One region of the Rhizomicrobium palustre genome, then DNA from elsewhere that is predicted to be linked to it. Evidence: riboswitches for the same ligand, from Rfam matches in the RefSeq annotation. Region 1 holds a riboswitch; each other region holds the start of a gene.

Evidence for each region. A riboswitch is a leader RNA that binds a small molecule or an ion and turns the genes downstream of it on or off. The one in region 1 is predicted to bind cobalamin.
Region 2: linked by a shared signal. The riboswitch ahead of FHS83_RS00950 (FecCD family ABC transporter permease) and the one ahead of FHS83_RS01570 (ribonucleoside-diphosphate reductase subunit alpha) in region 1 are both predicted to bind cobalamin.
Region 3: linked by a shared signal. The riboswitch ahead of FHS83_RS11715 (TonB-dependent receptor plug domain-containing protein) and the one ahead of FHS83_RS01570 (ribonucleoside-diphosphate reductase subunit alpha) in region 1 are both predicted to bind cobalamin.

The regions. Positions count from the first base shown of each region.
Region 1 is NZ_JAASRM010000001.1:370,253-375,991, forward strand. It holds gene FHS83_RS01560 (methyl-accepting chemotaxis protein) at 1-1,182, opposite strand, end outside; gene FHS83_RS01565 (GNAT family N-acetyltransferase) at 1,372-1,842, opposite strand; cobalamin riboswitch at 1,929-2,112, shown strand; gene FHS83_RS01570 (ribonucleoside-diphosphate reductase subunit alpha) at 2,213-4,042, shown strand; gene FHS83_RS01575 (ribonucleotide-diphosphate reductase subunit beta) at 4,063-5,133, shown strand; gene FHS83_RS01580 (SDR family oxidoreductase) at 5,185-5,739, opposite strand, start outside.
Region 2 is NZ_JAASRM010000001.1:228,890-234,628, reverse strand. It holds gene FHS83_RS00965 (aldo/keto reductase) at 1-666, opposite strand, end outside; gene FHS83_RS00960 (aspartyl protease family protein) at 850-2,697, opposite strand; gene FHS83_RS00955 (ABC transporter substrate-binding protein) at 2,752-3,606, shown strand; cobalamin riboswitch at 3,616-3,802, shown strand; gene FHS83_RS00950 (FecCD family ABC transporter permease) at 3,864-4,889, shown strand; gene FHS83_RS00945 (ABC transporter ATP-binding protein) at 4,886-5,638, shown strand; gene FHS83_RS00940 (hypothetical protein) at 5,720-5,739, shown strand, end outside.
Region 3 is NZ_JAASRM010000001.1:2,623,707-2,629,445, forward strand. It holds gene FHS83_RS11710 (CheR family methyltransferase) at 4-843, shown strand; gene FHS83_RS11715 (TonB-dependent receptor plug domain-containing protein) at 880-2,748, opposite strand; cobalamin riboswitch at 2,890-3,047, opposite strand; gene FHS83_RS11720 (DNA-3-methyladenine glycosylase 2 family protein) at 3,138-4,595, shown strand; gene FHS83_RS19665 (methylated-DNA--[protein]-cysteine S-methyltransferase) at 4,573-5,094, shown strand; gene FHS83_RS11730 (ATP-binding protein) at 5,250-5,739, shown strand, end outside.

The DNA.
Region 1 (5,739 bases):
TCCCCCCTCTGCCGCATCTGCCGATGCCGCGGCGATGGATTTATCGACATCGCGCGAGCTTGCGGCGGTGCGCTTCACCGTGGTGGTGATCTCTTCCATCGCGGCCGCGGTTTCTTCCAGGCTCGCGGCCTGACGCTCCGTGCGCAGCGACAGGGCGTCGGTGGCCGAGGATATTTCGCCCGCGCCGCTGGAGATTTCGCGGGAGTGTGCGGAAATGCGCTGCAAGGTTTCTTCCAGTCGCCCCACAGCCGTGTTGAAATCGCTCTTCAGCTTGGCGAAGGGCCCGCTCAGGGCAACATCAATGCGATGTGTGAGATCACCCTTGGCGAGATGTTCCAGCCCCATGCCAACACTGGCGACGATGAGCTGGGTCTGTTCTTCCTTGGCCCGTTCAGCCGCATTCAGCTGATTGCGGAACTCGGCCATGGCATCGGCCAGCGCGCCCACTTCGTCCTTGCCGCCTGCATAAGGAATTTCCGTATTCATCCGTCCACGCGTCAACTCCTGCATCACACCAGATAGAGTGGTGAGCGGCTGGGATACGCTGCGGCTCAAGACCCAACCCGCGATCAACGCGAGCAGGCTTGCGAAAGCCATCGCTACATAATTTCCGATATCGGCGAAGCCATAGGCGTCGTGGCTTTTCTTGGCGATCACACCCGCTTGGGTCTTGTAGAAATCCAGCCCGGCGGTCACTTCGTTGCGTAAGGTGTCAAACTCGGCCTGCAAGGGGCCGTCGTAATAAGCCGCAGCGGCCTTAGCGCCCTGGGTGGATTCGATCTCCTGCAGTTTTTCAAGGCTTGGATTGTAAACGCCCCAGGCTTGCGCGATACGCCCGGCGATGGCGCGTTCCGCATCGTTTTCGGCCGCGGCAGTGGCACCTTTGGTCAAGCCGTTCACCGTAGCGCGGACGTCCTTCAAGCGTGTTAGTGCGGCGGAACGCTGCTCGGGGGTGCTGGCCAGCAGCATTGCGCCTTGGATCGCGCGAAAGCGCGTGGAGTTATAGCGCAGCCCCGCAAGCTGCTGCGTTTTCGGCACGTTCTTGAAGCCGAGCTCCTGTGCCGCATCGTTCACGGCAGCGGTGCAGAAATGCGAAAAGACGCCAAAGCCGATCATCGCTGCGAGAATGCAGCCGAAGGCAACTATAACTTTGGTGTTCACCGAATAATCGCTGAGGCGCATCCTATCGTCCTTGGCCCGTCAGCCGCGAGGCGGCAGCAGATTGCGACCCAAGATTGCGAGAGCGATTGCAAAGAACTCCTAAACCGGAGCGGGATACGGCCTCTGGAATTGTACGTAATACAGCACATCAGTTGGTGGAAATGGCGCGCGCCACACACCCCATAAAGTAGTGGATCAGAAGGCGCTGGCTCAGCGCCGCTTCCACCAGCGCTCGCGGCTTACGCCATAGCCACAAGCCGCATAAAATTCGCGCGCCTCGCCGTTGAAGGACCAGAAATCCACCTCCACGAAATCGAAGCCATCGGCCGCCAAATCCACCGCCGCCATCAGCACCCGGCCAATGCCTTTGCGCCGGTGCACCTCGTCCACGCTTAAGTGGTGGATGAAGAGACTGCGGTTCGCCTTGGTGAGGAGCGAGGCTGGCCGCTCCCGCGCTTCATAGAAGAGATAGCCCGCAGCCTCCTCATCCCAAAAAGCCATAAGAATCGTGTGGGTGGGGTTTGCGATCACGCTCGCGAAATAGGCCTCGAGAGCGGCGTCTTCAGTTTCCGCCTTAAAAAGCCAGTCCTGGGCGTCATGGTGCAGCGCCTGAACCGGGCGGTTGAGGCGGACCAATGTTTTCACGTCCTGCGGCCCCGCTTTTCGTATTGTCAGCGCCATGCCCGCCCCCTAAAAAACAGGGGTGCGTCGCGCCGCTTTTCCCCGGTTAGAATGTATATAGTTCTTGACGTCGGCTCCCAGACACCACAATATGTAGCCGCTTCGGTCCGCTAGGTACAATATCTAGTGGCTAAGAGGGAAGCCATATGGCGCTGCCCCCGCAACTGTAAGCGGCGAGCTTGTTGACCGCCACTGGCCTGAAAAGGCTGGGAAGGCGATGCAGAGCTTTGACCCGCGAGCCAGGAGACCTGCCGAGAGCAAACGACCCTGGGCGGGGTGCACCAATTGGGCCGCGGGAAGGTCAAGAACATGGTTCTTGGCATCCTTCGGCGTCCCGCTCACGAATGACCGCCGTGATGGAGACCGAAGTATGACTGTGCATCCCCGCCGATTTGATGGTCCCTTGCTGCGCACCCCGCCCAATCCGGCGGAGATTATTCTCGATCACAGCCGCGATGCGCTGATCACCGATTTCGGCAAAGCCACCCTCGCCGACCGCTATCAATTGCCGGGCGAAAGCATCCAGGCGATGTTCGCGCGCGTGGCTTGCGCTTATGCCGACGACACCGCCCATGCCCAGCGGCTTTATGATGCCATCTCCAAGCTGTGGTTCATGCCGGCCACGCCGATTCTTTCCAATGGCGGCACCACCCGCGGGCTTCCCATCTCCTGCTTCCTCAATGCCGTGCCCGATACGCTGGATGGCATTGTCGATACCTGGAACGAGAATGTGAAACTCGCCTCCAATGGCGGCGGCATCGGCACCTATTGGGGCGGCGTGCGCTCCATCGGCGAAACCGTGCGCGGCTGCGGCGAAACCTCGGGCATCATCCCCTTCATCCGCGTGATGGACAGCCTGACCCTGGCGATTTCCCAAGGCTCGCTGCGCCGTGGTTCCGCGGCCTGCTATCTCGATGTGCATCACCCGGAAATCGAAGAGTTCCTGGAAATCCGCAAACCCTCGGGCGATTTCAATCGCAAGAGCCTGAACCTGCATCATGGCATCGCCATCACCGACGAATTCATGGAAGCGGTGAAGGAAGACAAGATGTTCGGCCTGAAAAGCCCCAAGACGGGCGAAGTGCTGCGCGAGATTTCCGCCCGCCAGCTCTGGCAGAAGATTCTCGAAATCCGCTTGCAGACCGGTGAGCCCTATCTGCTCTTCATCGACACGGTGAACAAGGCGCTGGCGCCGCATCAAAAAGAGCTGGGGCTGAAGGTGCGCACCTCCAACCTCTGCGCCGAGATCACGCTGCCTTCCGGCGAGGATCACCTTGGAGAGATGCGCACCGCCGTATGCTGCCTCTCCTCGGTCAATATCGAGACCTGGGAAGAATGGAGCGTGGCGCCGGGCTTTGTCGAAGACGTGCTGCGCTTCCTGGATAACGTGCTGACCGCCTTTATCGATGGCGCGCCGAAGGGCATGGAACACGCTGCCTATGGCGCGTTGCGCGAACGCTCGGTCGGGCTGGGCGTGATGGGCTTTCACTCCTTCCTGCAGAGCCGCGGCATTCCCTTTGAAAGCGCGCTCGCCAAATCCTGGAACATGCGCATCTTCAAGAAGCTGCGCGAAGAGGCCGACAAGGTCTCCAAGATCCTCGCCGAAGAGCGCGGCGCCTGCCCGGATGCCGCCGAACGCCATATGATGGAGCGCTTTTCGCACAAGCTCGCGATCGCGCCGACGGCCTCCATCTCGATCATCTGCGGCGGCACAAGCGCTTGCGTGGAGCCGATCCCGGCCAATGTCTATACCCACAAAACGCTCTCGGGCTCCTTCTCAGTGCGCAATCCGCATCTGAAAAAGCTGCTGGCCGAGCGTGGCGCCGATACGCCGGAAACCTGGCAGTCGATCATTGCCGCCGAAGGCTCGGTGCAGCACCTCGCCTGCCTCAATGACGACGAGAAAGCCGTCTTCCGCACCGCCTTTGAGCTCGATCAACGCTGGATCGTGGATTTGGCCGCCGACCGCGCGCCCTATATCTGCCAGAGCCAGTCGATCAACCTCTTCCTGCCGGGCGATGTTTCGAAGTGGGATCTGCACATGCTGCATTGGACGGCGTGGGAGAAAGGGCTGAAGAGCCTTTACTACTGCCGCTCCAAGTCGGTGCAGCGCGCCGCCTTCGCGGGCGACAAGCACGAGACGGCCGCGATGGAAGCTGCCGCCCCCACCAATTACGACGAATGCCTCGCCTGCCAGTAAGTTCGCCAGTGAGCACCCATATGGAAATCTCGCATCTCAATCCGCTCGAGCTGATCGGCAAAAGCGGCATCGGCCTTCTCACCTCTTCCGGCACCTATAATGTCGAGCGCTATCCCTGGGCTTACGAGTACTGGAAGCGCCAGCAGCAGGTCCATTGGATGGGCGAGGAAGTGCCGCTGGGCGAAGACGTGAAGGATTGGGCCTCGGATCGCGTCAGCGACAACGAGCGCAACCTCCTCACCCAGATTTTCCGCTTCTTCACGCAGTCGGACGTCGAAGTCGCCGACAACTACATGAAGCGCTATCTGCCGATTTTCCAGCCTTTGGAAATCCAGATGATGATGGCCGCCTTCACCAATATGGAGACGGTGCATATCGACGCTTACGCGCTGCTGCTGAAAACCCTCGGCATGCCGCAGGTCGAATTCGAAGCCTTCCGCGATTACGCCGCGATGCGCGACAAGGCCGATTACATGCACACTTTCGGCGTCGGCACGGTGGCGGACGTTTCGCGCACGCTTGCCATGTTCGGCGCCTTCACCGAAGGCATGGCCCTCTTCGCCAGCTTCGCGATGCTGCTGAACTTCCCGCGCTACAACAAGATGAAAGGCATGGGCCAGATCGTGACCTGGTCGGTGCGCGATGAGAGCTTGCATTGCGATGCCATGATCCAGCTCTTCCATGCCTGGAATGCGGAGACCGGCGCCCTCTCCAAATCCGTGAAGGACGACATCATGGATGTCGCCAAGACCATGGTGGGCCTCGAAGAGCGTTTCGTGGAACTCGCCTTCGAGCTTGGCAGCGTGCAGGGCATGAAGGCCGAGGATATCAAGGCCTATGTCCGCTACATCGCCGATTGGCGCCTGACGCAGCTGAAGCTGCCGGTGCTGTTCGGCCATTTCGAGAAGAACGAAGCGGGCTATAAGCAGATCAAGGCCCATCCCCTGCCCTGGCTGGTGGAAGTGTTGAACGGCGTCGAGCATGCCAATTTCTTCGAACAGCGCGCCACCGAATATTCCAAAGCCTCCAGCCTTGGCGCCTGGGACGGCGTAGACGGCGTCTGGGCCATGTTCGACAAACGGGCGGGATAAGTTTTTCCCAGATAGACGAAAAGGCCGGGATCGCTCCCGGCCTTTTTTGTTTCACCCCACCGGGATGGGATTATCGATCAGGCTTTGGTTGAAGGCGTTGATCAGCGCGTGTTCATTCACGCCCGGATTATCGCGGATCGCCGCAATCGCATCGACATAGATTTCGTCCGCTTCGGTGCCGAGCTTTGCCATGGTTTCGGCGATGAAAGCGTCGAGCGGCATGGCGCGCGGATCACCGCTCTTATAGATGAGATCGGTATCGACCCATGGCGGGGCGATTTCGAGCACCTTCACGCCGGTCTCGCGCAAGGCAAAGCGCTGGGTGAGCGTGTAGCTGTGCAGCGCTGCCTTGGTCGCCGAATAGACCGCATTGGCCGCCAGCGGCAGATAGGCCACCACCGAGGTGTTATGGATCACCGCCGCGCGCGGCTTGGATTTCAAATGCGCGATCAGGGCCGAGGTCATGCGGATGGGACCCAAGAGGTTGGTATTGATGATCGCGGTCGCCACGCGGTCGTCGATTTCCTCCGCCGGATCGTCGAACGGCATGATGCCGGCATTGTTGATCAGCACATTGAGGTCCGGGTAATCGCGGATCAGCGTCTC
Region 2 (5,739 bases), 140 kb from region 1:
ACCTTCACGGGCCAGCGATCCGGCGGCGAGGGGATACCATGGGATGAAGCCGATACCATTGGCCTCGCAGTATTTCAGCACATCCTCGCTGCCGCGATCGACGAGGTTATAGCGGTTCTGCACCGTCGCCACGGGGAAGACTTTGCGCGCCGCTTCGATATCGTCCACGCCCACTTCGGAAAGCCCAGCGTAGCGGATCACGCCTTCGTCCAGAAGCTGCTTGATAGCGCTGAATTGCTCGTCGCGCGGCACTTTCGGGTCAATGCGATGAAGCTGCCAAAGATCGATGCTTTCAACGCCTAAGCGGCGGCGGCTGACATGGGCTTCCTGAATGAGGTAATCGGGGCGGCCGAAGGGAACCCAAACATCCGGGCCAGGGCGGACGAGACCGCCTTTGGTGGCGATGACGATCTTGCCATGCGGGCCGTTATAGGGATGTAAGACTTCGCGAATGAGTTCCTCGGAAACGGTCGGGCCATAAGAATCCGCCGTATCGATAAGATTGATGCCGAGTTCCGGCACGCGGCGCAGTGTGCGCTTGGCTTCCTCGGCATCGGTGGGATCGCCCCAGATACCGGGGCCGGTAATGCGCATCGCGCCGAAGCCGAGGCGGTGGACTTCTAATTCGCCGCCAATTTTGAAAGTGCCGGATTTTTGCGCAGTCATCGAAGCTATCCCCTTATTGTGGGTTCAGAACCTGTGACGCCATAGATGGGCCCAAGCTGGCGCCGGTTCAAGGGCCGTGCGCGCAAGATCAGACGTCGGTATAGGGGGCGTATAATCTGGTAAGGGTATGGCCTGGGAAGATCACCTTCCCAGGCCTCTGTGATCGTCTCGCTATAGGTTCCGTCAGATCAGATCACGCAAGGTGACCTTCACCTCGGACGTAGCCTCGCCGCGCTTGATGCCGAAAATCACGACGGTTCCGGGCTTATCGTTGCGCAGGCGTTTACGCAAATCGCCGACTCTAACGCCGGTTACAGGTTTTCCGTCGACAGATTGAATGATATCGCCTGCCTTCAGCCCGGCCTCTTCGGCCGGCGCGCCCTTGGTTACGGCAACGACCTTGTAGCCGCCTTCGCCGACATTCATCCAAAGCCCGGCGCGATCATAGGTGCCGGTGTCTTCGATCTTGTCGGTACGCGGCTTCAGATACATCACCTGATTATGATAATCGAAGGTGACGATGAAGCGCTTCAGAACGCCGCCGCCGACATTGCCGGAGAAGTCATTGCCCGAAAACGCTCCCTTGCCTTGATCGGAGAGTCCGGCGACAACCGGGCCAACCTTCACGCTGCCAAGGGTCAGCTCGGCGCCGCGCGTGATATAGCCCGTTGACGGCCCGCCGACTCCCCAGCCATCCACCGCATCGACACCCTTGGGATGTTTGGCGCGCAGGCCATGCTGCTCAGAAAAGCCTTTGGTGATCGTGATTTCAGAGCGCGAACCCGTATCAATATCGAACTTGGCCGGAATACCCTCGAAGGTGCCCGTCACTTCCGGTATGTGATCGTTGAGCTCGAATTTGATTGGTGTGCCCGCGTCCTTGGGATCGAACTTGGCGGGATCGATCAAGGTCAAGGTCTCTGCGCCGTAATCAATGCGAGTAACGAAGCGGCGAAAGGTTTCATAGCCCACCATGCCGGGCATGGGAATGCCTTCAATATCGCCGAGCTTATCGAGTGGGAAGACGATCGCGAGCTGGTTTTTCACAAAAGCCTTGCCGACCGAAAGATTAAGCCCGTTCGAGAAACCGCCTTCCATCACGCCTTCGCCCGCGCCTTGGCCGGGCAGGCTGCCTTCCACCTTCAGTCCGATTTCCTTGGCGACGGCAGGGGTGATGATGTTGCGCCCGCCGGTATCGAAGATGAAGGTGTAAGGACCTTTGCCGTTCACCTTCGCTTCGCCATAGATATGGTTGTTGATGATCTTGATCGGCATTGTGGCAGAGGACGCGCCGCCCTCGATACCGAAGTCGTTGATCGCGAATACCGGCTTGGCATAGGCGCTGGCGGGCTGCGGGCCTAAGAACTCGACCTTTGTCGTCATCAGGGTCTGCAGATATTTTTCGCCGGCTCCCTGATCGATGACGATCTTATGCGGCACCTGCACGCCGCTTTCGGGGCGGTAATCGGAAATCTGGGTAATGATTTTCTGCGAGCCCCGCTGTTCAACGATTTTCGCAAGCAGATGCGTCTTCACATCGAACCAGGCTTCGAAAGCCTTGCCGCCTTTGGGTGTGATGATAAGCACGTCATAGCGCCCGTTCGCATCGGCGATTTCGCCTTTGCCTTCGATGCTGGCGCCGCCATGATCGGCAAGCCACCATTTGTTGGAAGTGCGATAGGCATCGTTCACCGCCACTACCAGCGCGTCGCCACCTTTTTTCTCGGAAATGTCTCCCGAGCTATCGCGCTCCCATGGTGCGGTTCCGTCAAAGCCTTCGGCGCCTTTGAAGGGGCCAAGATCGAAATCGCTAATGGTGCGCCCGTCCTTCAGATCGGAAAGGCTGTGGGTGATGCCCTTCAAGCCCTGACCGTCATAACTGGCTTCGGTTTTCAGCGTGGCTTTGCTATCCCAGGCCACGCCACCCATGGCTGTTTTATTGGCCTTCAAGATTTCATCTGGTGCGCCCGCGGCAAGCGCGGCCATGCTGGTCGCGGTTAAGAACGCGAGTGCGGCAATCTTCGATTTCATGTGCTATCCCCTCTGGATCGCCAGGATGTAGGAACGGGATCAGGAAACGACAATATGCGTAGCCATCATAGGACCATTGCCGTTCTTGCCTGTTTTTTTACGAGCTTCCTCACTTGTAATGCCGAGGCGGCGCCCCAGCGCGTGGTCTCCACCTTCCTCTGCACCGACGAGTATGTCTTCCGGCTTTTGCCGAAGGAGCGCATTGCCGCGCTCTCCTATGAAGCGGTGGACCGCCACCCGGTCGTCTCAACCATCGCCGATGCGGCCCTTGGCCTGCCGGTCATCCGCCCCTCCACTGAAACGGTGATGGCGAAAAACCCTGATCTCGTCGTGATGTATGCGGGGACCAATCCGCGCCTGCATCAGAATTTGCAGCGGCTCGGGGTGCAGATCCTGGACGTGCCTTGGGCCAACAGCCTTACCGAAATCCGTCAGATCACCCTGATGCTGGGCGATGAACTCGGCGCCCCCGGAAAGGCCAAGGCGCTGGTGGCAGAAATGGATGTGAGGGTGGCGCGGGCTAAGGCAGCCGCGCCCCATCCCCCAGTCTCGGCCATTCTTTACGAGCCGCAAGGCTATGCCCAGGTGCAGGGGGTGACCGACGAGGTTCTGCGCCTTGCCGGGATCGTTAATGCCGCCCCGCCCAATGCCTTGACCCGGGCCGGGCAACTGCCGGTCGAGGCGGTGATAGCCACCGCGCCCGAGCTTCTCATCCTGGGGGGGGAGGAGAAAAGCGGCTCCGCCCGGGCCTATGCCGTCCTGCACCACCCGGCGTTTAAGGCGCTGGAGGGGCGGACCCATATGGAATTCCTCACCCTCACACCCTTGATGTGCCCCGGCCCCTGGTCGGTTCAGAGCGCCGCCCCACTTCTCGGCCTCGCCAAGCGGGCGCGCACCTCTAGGGACTAGCCCTGGGGTTGGCGGCTGAGCCGTGATGGCTTAGATTCGACCCCAGCGCACCGGAAAGGGAACGCGGGTGGAAATCCCGTGGCTGCCCCCGCAACTGTCAGCGGCGCCTCGCGCGGTCGGCCACTGGTCTTTGACTGGGAAGGCCCCGCATATCGAGCCGCAAAGCCAGGAAACCTGCCGGCGCGTGTCGTCCATCATCCGGCCGGGGTGTGCCGGGGGATAGCCGTTTTCACGGCCGCGGCGACAGAAAGGCCGCGATGGACGCGACAGTGATTTCCTCGGTGCGAGGCAAAAGCGTCAGCAGAGACGCCCGCCTCACGCTGCTTCTGCTTTTGACCGCGCTTCTCTTCGGGGCGTGGTCTTTCTTGTTGGGCCCGACCGGCCTTTCCCCCATGGCGCTGTTGCAAGGCCTCATCGATGGTCATGGCACGGCTGGCATCGTGGCGCAGGAAATCCGTCTGCCGCGCGCGGCCCTCGCGCTAGTGGTCGGCGCGGCGTTGGGGGCGAGCGGCGCCGCGCTGCAGGGCCTCTTTGCCAATCCTCTGGCAGAGCCTGGCGTCACAGGCGTCACCTCCACCGCTGGACTCGGCGCTGTGGTGGCGCTCTATTTCGGCCTTGTCGCCACTCATCCCTTAGCCTTACCGCTGTTTGCGATCCTGGGGGCGCTGGTCTCCGCAGGTCTGCTTTTCGCACTCTCCAAAAGCGGAGCAGGGCCGGTGGCGTTGGTTTTGGCCGGTGTCGCGATTTCCAGTTTCGCCACCGCGCTCACCGCGCTTGCGCTCTCCATGTCCGCCAATCCCTACGCCATGAGCGAGATGGTGCTGTGGATGCTGGGCTCCTTGAAAGACCGCACCCTTCACGATCTCGCTTATGCCGTGCCGCTCGCGGCCCTTGGGCTCGCGCTTCTGGTCTCGACGGGGCGCGGCCTTGATGCCCTCACGCTAGGTGAGGAAACCGCTGAGAGCCTTGGCGTGCGTGTGAGCTCGATCCGGGGCCGGGTGGTAATTGGTGTGGCGCTGGCGACGGGCGCGGCCACGGCGGTGGCGGGCGCGGTAAGCTTTGTTGGCCTCGTCGTGCCCCATCTTTTGCGCCCCTTCTATGGCCACCAGCCCTCCCGCCTCATTCTGCCATCCGCGCTTGGTGGCGCCGCACTTGTGGCAGGGGCGGATGTCGCCTTGCGCCTGATCGCGCCCGATGGGCAGCTCCTTCTCGGCGTCGTCACGGCTATGTTTGGCGCGCCTTTCTTCCTCTGGCTGATCCTGAAGCTTAGGAGAGACGTATGAGCGCCCTTGAGCTTGAAAACGTCTCGGTCGCCTTTGCGGGCCGCAATGCAGTCTCCGCTGTTTCGGTGGCCATCAATGCGGGCGAGGTGACCGGCATTGTCGGCCCTAATGGCGCGGGCAAGACGACGCTGCTGCGCTCTGTGCTGGGCTTTCAGAAACTCACGCGCGGCAATATCCGTATCCTCGGTCGTCCGCTCGCCGATTGGGATCGCACAGCTCTGGCCCGCCATATGGCCTATCTGCCGCAAGGCGGGGATGCGCGCTGGCCCATGCTGGCGAGCGAGGTGGTGATGCTCGGCCGCCTGCCGCATCGCGCGCCATTCCAGCGATCGGCTGCCTCTGACGAGCTGGCTGTTGCCCATGCACTGGCCCGTGCCGACGCCGCCGAATTCGTCGCCCGCCGCATGGACCAGCTTTCGGCTGGCGAGCGCGCCCGCGTGCTCTTCGCCCGCGCGCTGGCGACCGGGGCCGATATCCTGATCGCCGATGAGCCTGCCGCCTATCTTGATCCCTCCCACCAGCTCCGTCTGATGGATCTGCTGCGGGAAGAGGCGGCGCGGGGCACGGCGGTGATCCTGACCTTGCACGATCTGGCCCTGGCGGGCAGCCATTGCGACCGGGTGCTGGTGATGTCCGGCGGCCGCCTCGACACGGAAGGCCCGCCGGCAGAGGCGCTGGCCGACGCTACCCTGGCACGGGTGTTCCAGATCGTCCGTGCCGAGTCGCATGGCGCTTATCGCCGGATATAAGTCCCATAAAAATCACAAATGTCGCAGCCTCCCCGAGGGACGCGCCCTGACTTATGATGGGGTGCAGTTGGGGAGGGGAAAATGGTGAAGCGACCGCTTGC
Region 3 (5,739 bases), 2.3 Mb from region 1:
ACCATGAACGGGGCTGATCTCGCTTATCTCGCCAATGTCCTGCGCCGCCGTACCGGCATTGTGCTGGCTGAGAAAAAGACCAGCATGATCGAAACGCGGCTGGCGCCGGTGATCCGCCGCTTCGGCTTTCGCGATGCCGGCTCGCTTCTGAAGGAACTGCATTACGGTCACGAGGCGCTTGTGCAGGCGGTGATCGAGGCGATGACCACCAACGATTCGGCCTTCTTCCGCGACCGCCGCACCTTCGAGGAATTTCGCGATATCGTTCTGCCCAATTTGATGGAAGAGCGGGCCGAGACCAAGCAGCTCCGCATCTGGTGCGCGGCGTGCGCGGCCGGGCAGGAGCCATATTCCATCGCCATGCTTTTGGATGATGTCGGCCTCATCGAACAAGGTTGGCAGATCACGCTGATCGCGACCGACATCAATACCGAGATGGTGGCGCGCGCCCAGGAAGGCGTCTATTCGCAGATTGAAGTGCAGCGTGGCCTTCCCATCCGCCGCCTCGCCAGCCACTTCACCAAGGAAGACGAGCGCTGGCGCATCTCCGACAAGCTGCGGCGGATGGTGAACTTCCGCACCTTTAATCTGCTTGATTCATTCGGCTGGTTGCCGGATTGCGACGTCGTCTTCTGCCGCAATGTGCTGATGTATTTCGAACCCAAGACGCGGTTCTCGGTGCTCGATCGCATCAGCGAGATATTGGCGCCGGATGGTGCCTTGCTGGTCGGACCTGCCGAGTCGCTCGTGGGCTACGAACTCGGCTATGTTCCGGCCGAGCATGCGCCAGGCCTGTTCTATCGAACCCGGCCTGTGCCGTTCCGGCGCCGTATCGCGGGCTAGCGCGCGTCCCTTAAGAACGCGCGCCACCCTATATCATCAGATTTTCGCGCGAATACCTGCCGTGAAGGTGCGCCCGATGGTGCCGTAGCCACCGGTCAGTTCATCACGGTTATCCGTCACGTTCTCAACCCGCCCGAACAGTTCGAGACCCTTGGCCAGGCTGTAGTTGGCGAAGAAGCCGAGTTCAGCGCGATCCTTGAGCTTGGTGAAGTGGCCGGCATCGTCGAAGCGGCTGCCGACATAGGTCAGCGAGGTGCCGAGCGACAGATCGCTGAGTGCCTGCCAGGTGAGCGTGCCGCTCACGCTATCATGCGGGCGGCGCGCCAGTTGCAGGCGGGTGATCTGGTTGAGGTTGGTGAGGTTGGTGTAGCTGAGGCTGGCCTTCAGGCCCTCCACGATCTCGCCAGAGGCTTCCACTTCGATGCCCTTCGCCAGCGAACGCGCTACGTTGTAGTAATAGCCGCCTTCATTGGCGCGCAGCGAGCAGGCGGTGGAGGTAACGCCCCAGCAGGAGAAGAAATCGATCTGGTTGGTCGTGGCGCGCGAGAAATAGGTCGCCGAAACCACCCAGCCGCCGACGGCCTGATCGATGCCCGCTTCCCAGCCCGTCGCCAGTTCCGGCTTCAGCTGGGTCACCGGGTTGGAGTAGGGCGAATAGAGCTGATACAGCGCCGGGGCCTTGAAGCCGTCGCCGATATTGGCGCGCAGCGTGGTGCCTTCCGCCAGTTGATAGGCGACATTGGCCTTGTAAGAGGTGTGATCGCCGAACTGGCTATTATGGCTGTAGCGGGTGCCGACCGTAACCGTCAGGTTCGAGAGCGGAGAAACCTGAAGCTGGCCATAGACGCCATCGACGCGCACCGCACCGCCGATCGCTGCCGCATCATACTGGCCCTTCTGGGCGAAGCTGGTGCGTTCATGCTCATAGCCGAAGGTAACGACATCGGTCTGGTTCAGCTTATAGCCGCCCTGATATTCGATGCTGGTGGTGCCGCCTTTGCCGTAGAAATCCTGCACGGTGTCAAAGGTCTTGCGGTCGCTGTCGCTGCGGCTGATGGACAGACGATTGGTGAAACGACCGTTCAAGAAATCGCCATTCACGCCGCCATAGAGCGCCAGAAGTTCATTGGTGCCGTATTGATGCGTATCGGCAAGGGTGTAGTTCGGCGGCGGGAAGCCATCGAAGCTGTCACGCGCACGGGTGTAATAGACGCGCGCGTCAACGCTCACTTCCTCAGTCGCGTGCCAGCGCAGATTGCCGGTGGCGCCGAAGTGATGATAGCCGTCCGCTTCCGAATTGCCATTGCGGCTGTCGGCAGCCGAGACGCTGTTGGTAGTGTAGAAATTCGCTGCCGCGCCGAAATCAAGCGTGGAATAGCTGCCCCTGGCCGCGGCGTTCACATGCACGGTGTCGAGCGAACCGGCTTCCGCCGTCAGCGTCGCCTTGTTTTCTCCGCCACGCGCGGTGACGAGGCTGATGACGCCGCCGATGGCATCGCTGCCATACAGCGTCGATTGCGGGCCGCGCAGCACTTCCACGCGCTCAAGACCATTGGCGAGCACGTCACCCATCAAGGCCTGGCCGGTCGGGGCAGAGGGATCATTGATGCGCACGCCATCCACGAGCACCACGGACTGGCCGACTTCGGCGCCACGCAGCAGGACCGAGGTGGTCTGGCCGACACCGCCATTGCGGATCACGGTCACGCCCGGCGCGGTCGCCAGAGCGTCCGACAGAATGACGGTTTGACGGGCTTCAAGATCGGATGCGCTGATCACCGAAATGCTGGCGCCGGTGACGGCGGCAGGCTCGGGCGTGCGTGTGGCACTGACGACGATGGTTTCAGCGCCCGCAGCCGAGGCAAGGCTCATCACAGCAGCGGATGATAAAAGTAGTTTACGCATGACGTTCTCCTGGTTTGCGCCAAGAGCCGGCACGCGGGATATCCCGCATGAACTCCAAAGATGGATCATACTTCCCGCGACGACTCCAATACTGTCGTCGCGACGGTTTCCCCCGCAGTTTTCGGCGCACCCCGGCCGGAAACAGGACGACAGCATCAGGCAGGTCTCCTGGCTTTCCGGGTCTTCGTCCGCTTCCGCCTTCCCGGGATATCCCAGTGGCGTTTGGAAGCGTTCTCGCCGGGCACAGTTGCGGGGGCAGCCGCTTTCGCGTTCCCTAAACCTGACACCTGGGGCACTGCTAGACCGCTTTTGGCCCTGGGGTCAACCGCCGGACGTAGACGTCCGAAAATGGCCAGACGAGGCGTGTCTTTTGCGCCATGATGGCCGCCATGGATATGCCACCTTTCGACATCTGCTACCGGGCCTTGGCGAGCCGCGATGCGCGCTTCGACGGACGTTTGTTTGTGGCGATTACGTCTACCGGCATCTACTGCCGCCCGATCTGCCCGGCCCGCACCGCAAAGCCAGAGAATTGCCGCTTCTTTCCGAGTGCTGCTGCCGCTCAAGAAGCAGGCTTTCGTCCCTGCCTGCGCTGTCGCCCGGAAATCTCGCCCGATGCTGCTGCCTGGCGCGGGACCTCCAATACCGTATCGCGCGCGCTTGCGCTGATCGCCGAAGGTCATTTGGATAGTGAGGCGAATATCGCAGAACTCGCCGACAGGCTTGGTGTTGGCGAACGCCAATTGCGCCGTTTGTTCGAGAAACATCTCGGCGCCTCACCGGTGGTCGTGGCGCAGACACGCCGTATCCTTTTCGCCAAGCAGCTTATTCAAGACACTGCTCTATCAATGAGCGAAATCGCGGAAGCCTCAGGCTTCGGCTCTGTCCGGCGTTTCAATGATGCGTTCCGCAAACTCTATGGCAAAAGCCCAAGCGAGCTTAGGGCGCGCAAAGCCGCGATAGGTGCGATCACCGTCAAGCTCGGCTATCGCGCGCCTTATGATTGGGATCAGATGATCGCGTTTTTGGGCGGGCGTGCGGTAGATGGTGTCGAGATCGCCGAGCCCTCGCGCTACGCCCGCACCATCTCGCTTCATGGGCATATGGGTGCCATCGAGGTGCGGCCAGGGAAGGGGCATCTTGTTGCAGCTATCCGCTTCGCCGAGCCGCGCCACTTGCTCGCGATTGTTGGGCGGTTGCGGCGCCTCTTCGATCTTGATGCGGATGTTGCCGCTATCGGCGCGCATCTTTCGGCGGATGCCCATCTCGCGCCGCTGATCGCCAAACGGCCGGGTTTGCGCACGCCGGGCACTTGGGACGCGTTCGAACTTGCCGTGCGCGCCATTCTTGGTCAGCAGGTGAGCGTGGCTGCGGCGCGCAAACTGGCCTGCAAGCTGGTGGCGCTGACCTCTCCCATACTGACGCCCGACATCACAGGCGACGAGCGGCTGAAGGCGATCTTTCCAGACGCCGTGCGCCTCGCCGCGGCCGATCTTTCCAGCTTCGGCATGCCCAACGCCCGAAAGAAGGCATTATCCGCATTGGCCGATGCGGCGAACGCCGATCCGCGTCTTCTGGATGTGCACGGCGCCTTCGAAACCGTCATCGCGCGGCTCACGCAGTTGCCGGGCTTCGGTCCGTGGACGGCGCAGTACTGGGCCCTACGCGCGCTGCGCGACAGCGATGCCTTTCCCGCCGCGGACCTCGCGCTTCTCAGGGCGATGGAGGAAGGTGGTGCGCGGCCAGCGCCCTCCGCCCTATTAGCGCGGGCGGAGAATTGGCGGCCCTGGCGGGCCTATGCCGCCCAGCATCTTTGGGCTCAGGATGCAGACCGTGCTTTATCATGACGCCTTCGACACGCCTTTAGGCCCATCCCACCTCGTTTGCGATCAAGAGGGGCGCTTGCTTCTCTTTGGTTGGTATGAGGGCGCGCGCTGGCAAAAAGCCTTTTCCGGCGGCGACATCATGGACCAACCCAACCCCTTCGGCCTGCGCGATGCCTTCACGGCCTATTTCGCCGGAGAGGTGACGCGGCTCGACAGGCTCGCCATCGGGGTGCGCGGCACCGATTTTCAGATGGAGGTTTGGCAAGCCCTGCGCACCATTCCCGCGGGCCAGACCCTAAGCTATGGCGCGCTCGCCCAGCGAATCGGTAAAGCGAATGCGGTGCGCGCTGTGGGGCTCGCCAATGGCGCCAATCCCATCGCGCTCGCGGTCCCTTGTCATCGTGTTATCGGCAGCAGCGGGTCTCTGACCGGTTATGGCGGTGGACTCGAACGCAAGCGATGGCTGTTGAGACATGAAGCACAATTCACAGGCATTGGTCTATTTGCACAAAAACTGTAATCCCGCTTACACGATTAACCGCTAGCGGTTAATCCTTATGCGTCCCTCTGTCATTTAGCCGCGCAATTGGCCATCACCGTTACCGAACCGTCGCAGTTCATGGCCAAATTGCGTCTATGATATCGGAAAACGCGAATCGATATGCGGTGTACGGAATGGCTAAGGATGCCGCCGTTTGGATCACGCTCCGGCGTGTGTTTTGGGCCGTGGCAGCCTCGCTGCTTATCGGGGCGATCATCTATGCCTATTTCGGTTCGCATATTCTGATCGGGTGTGCGGTCGTAGTGGCCGCAGCGGCATTGTCGGCGGGGATCGGCGAACGTCAGCCGCCCAAGACAGTGGTGGAAGTGCCCGCCCAGAATGATCTGCATGTCCTGCCGCCCCTGTCGCGGGAGATGCTGGAGCGGCTCCCCGATCCCTTGATGCTGGTCAATGGCGGCGACCGGGTGTTCTTCGCCAACCGCGCCATGCGCGACGTGATTGGTGTCGGTATTGAGCGCAAGCATATCTCTGCCGTGTTGCGCAATCCGTCGATTCTCGAGGCGCTCGCCCGCACCAGCCAGACCGGCGAGCCCGGCTCGGTGGATTTTGTCGTCCGCGTTCCGATTGAGCGCAATTATCAAGCCTTTACTGCCCGCGTTTCAA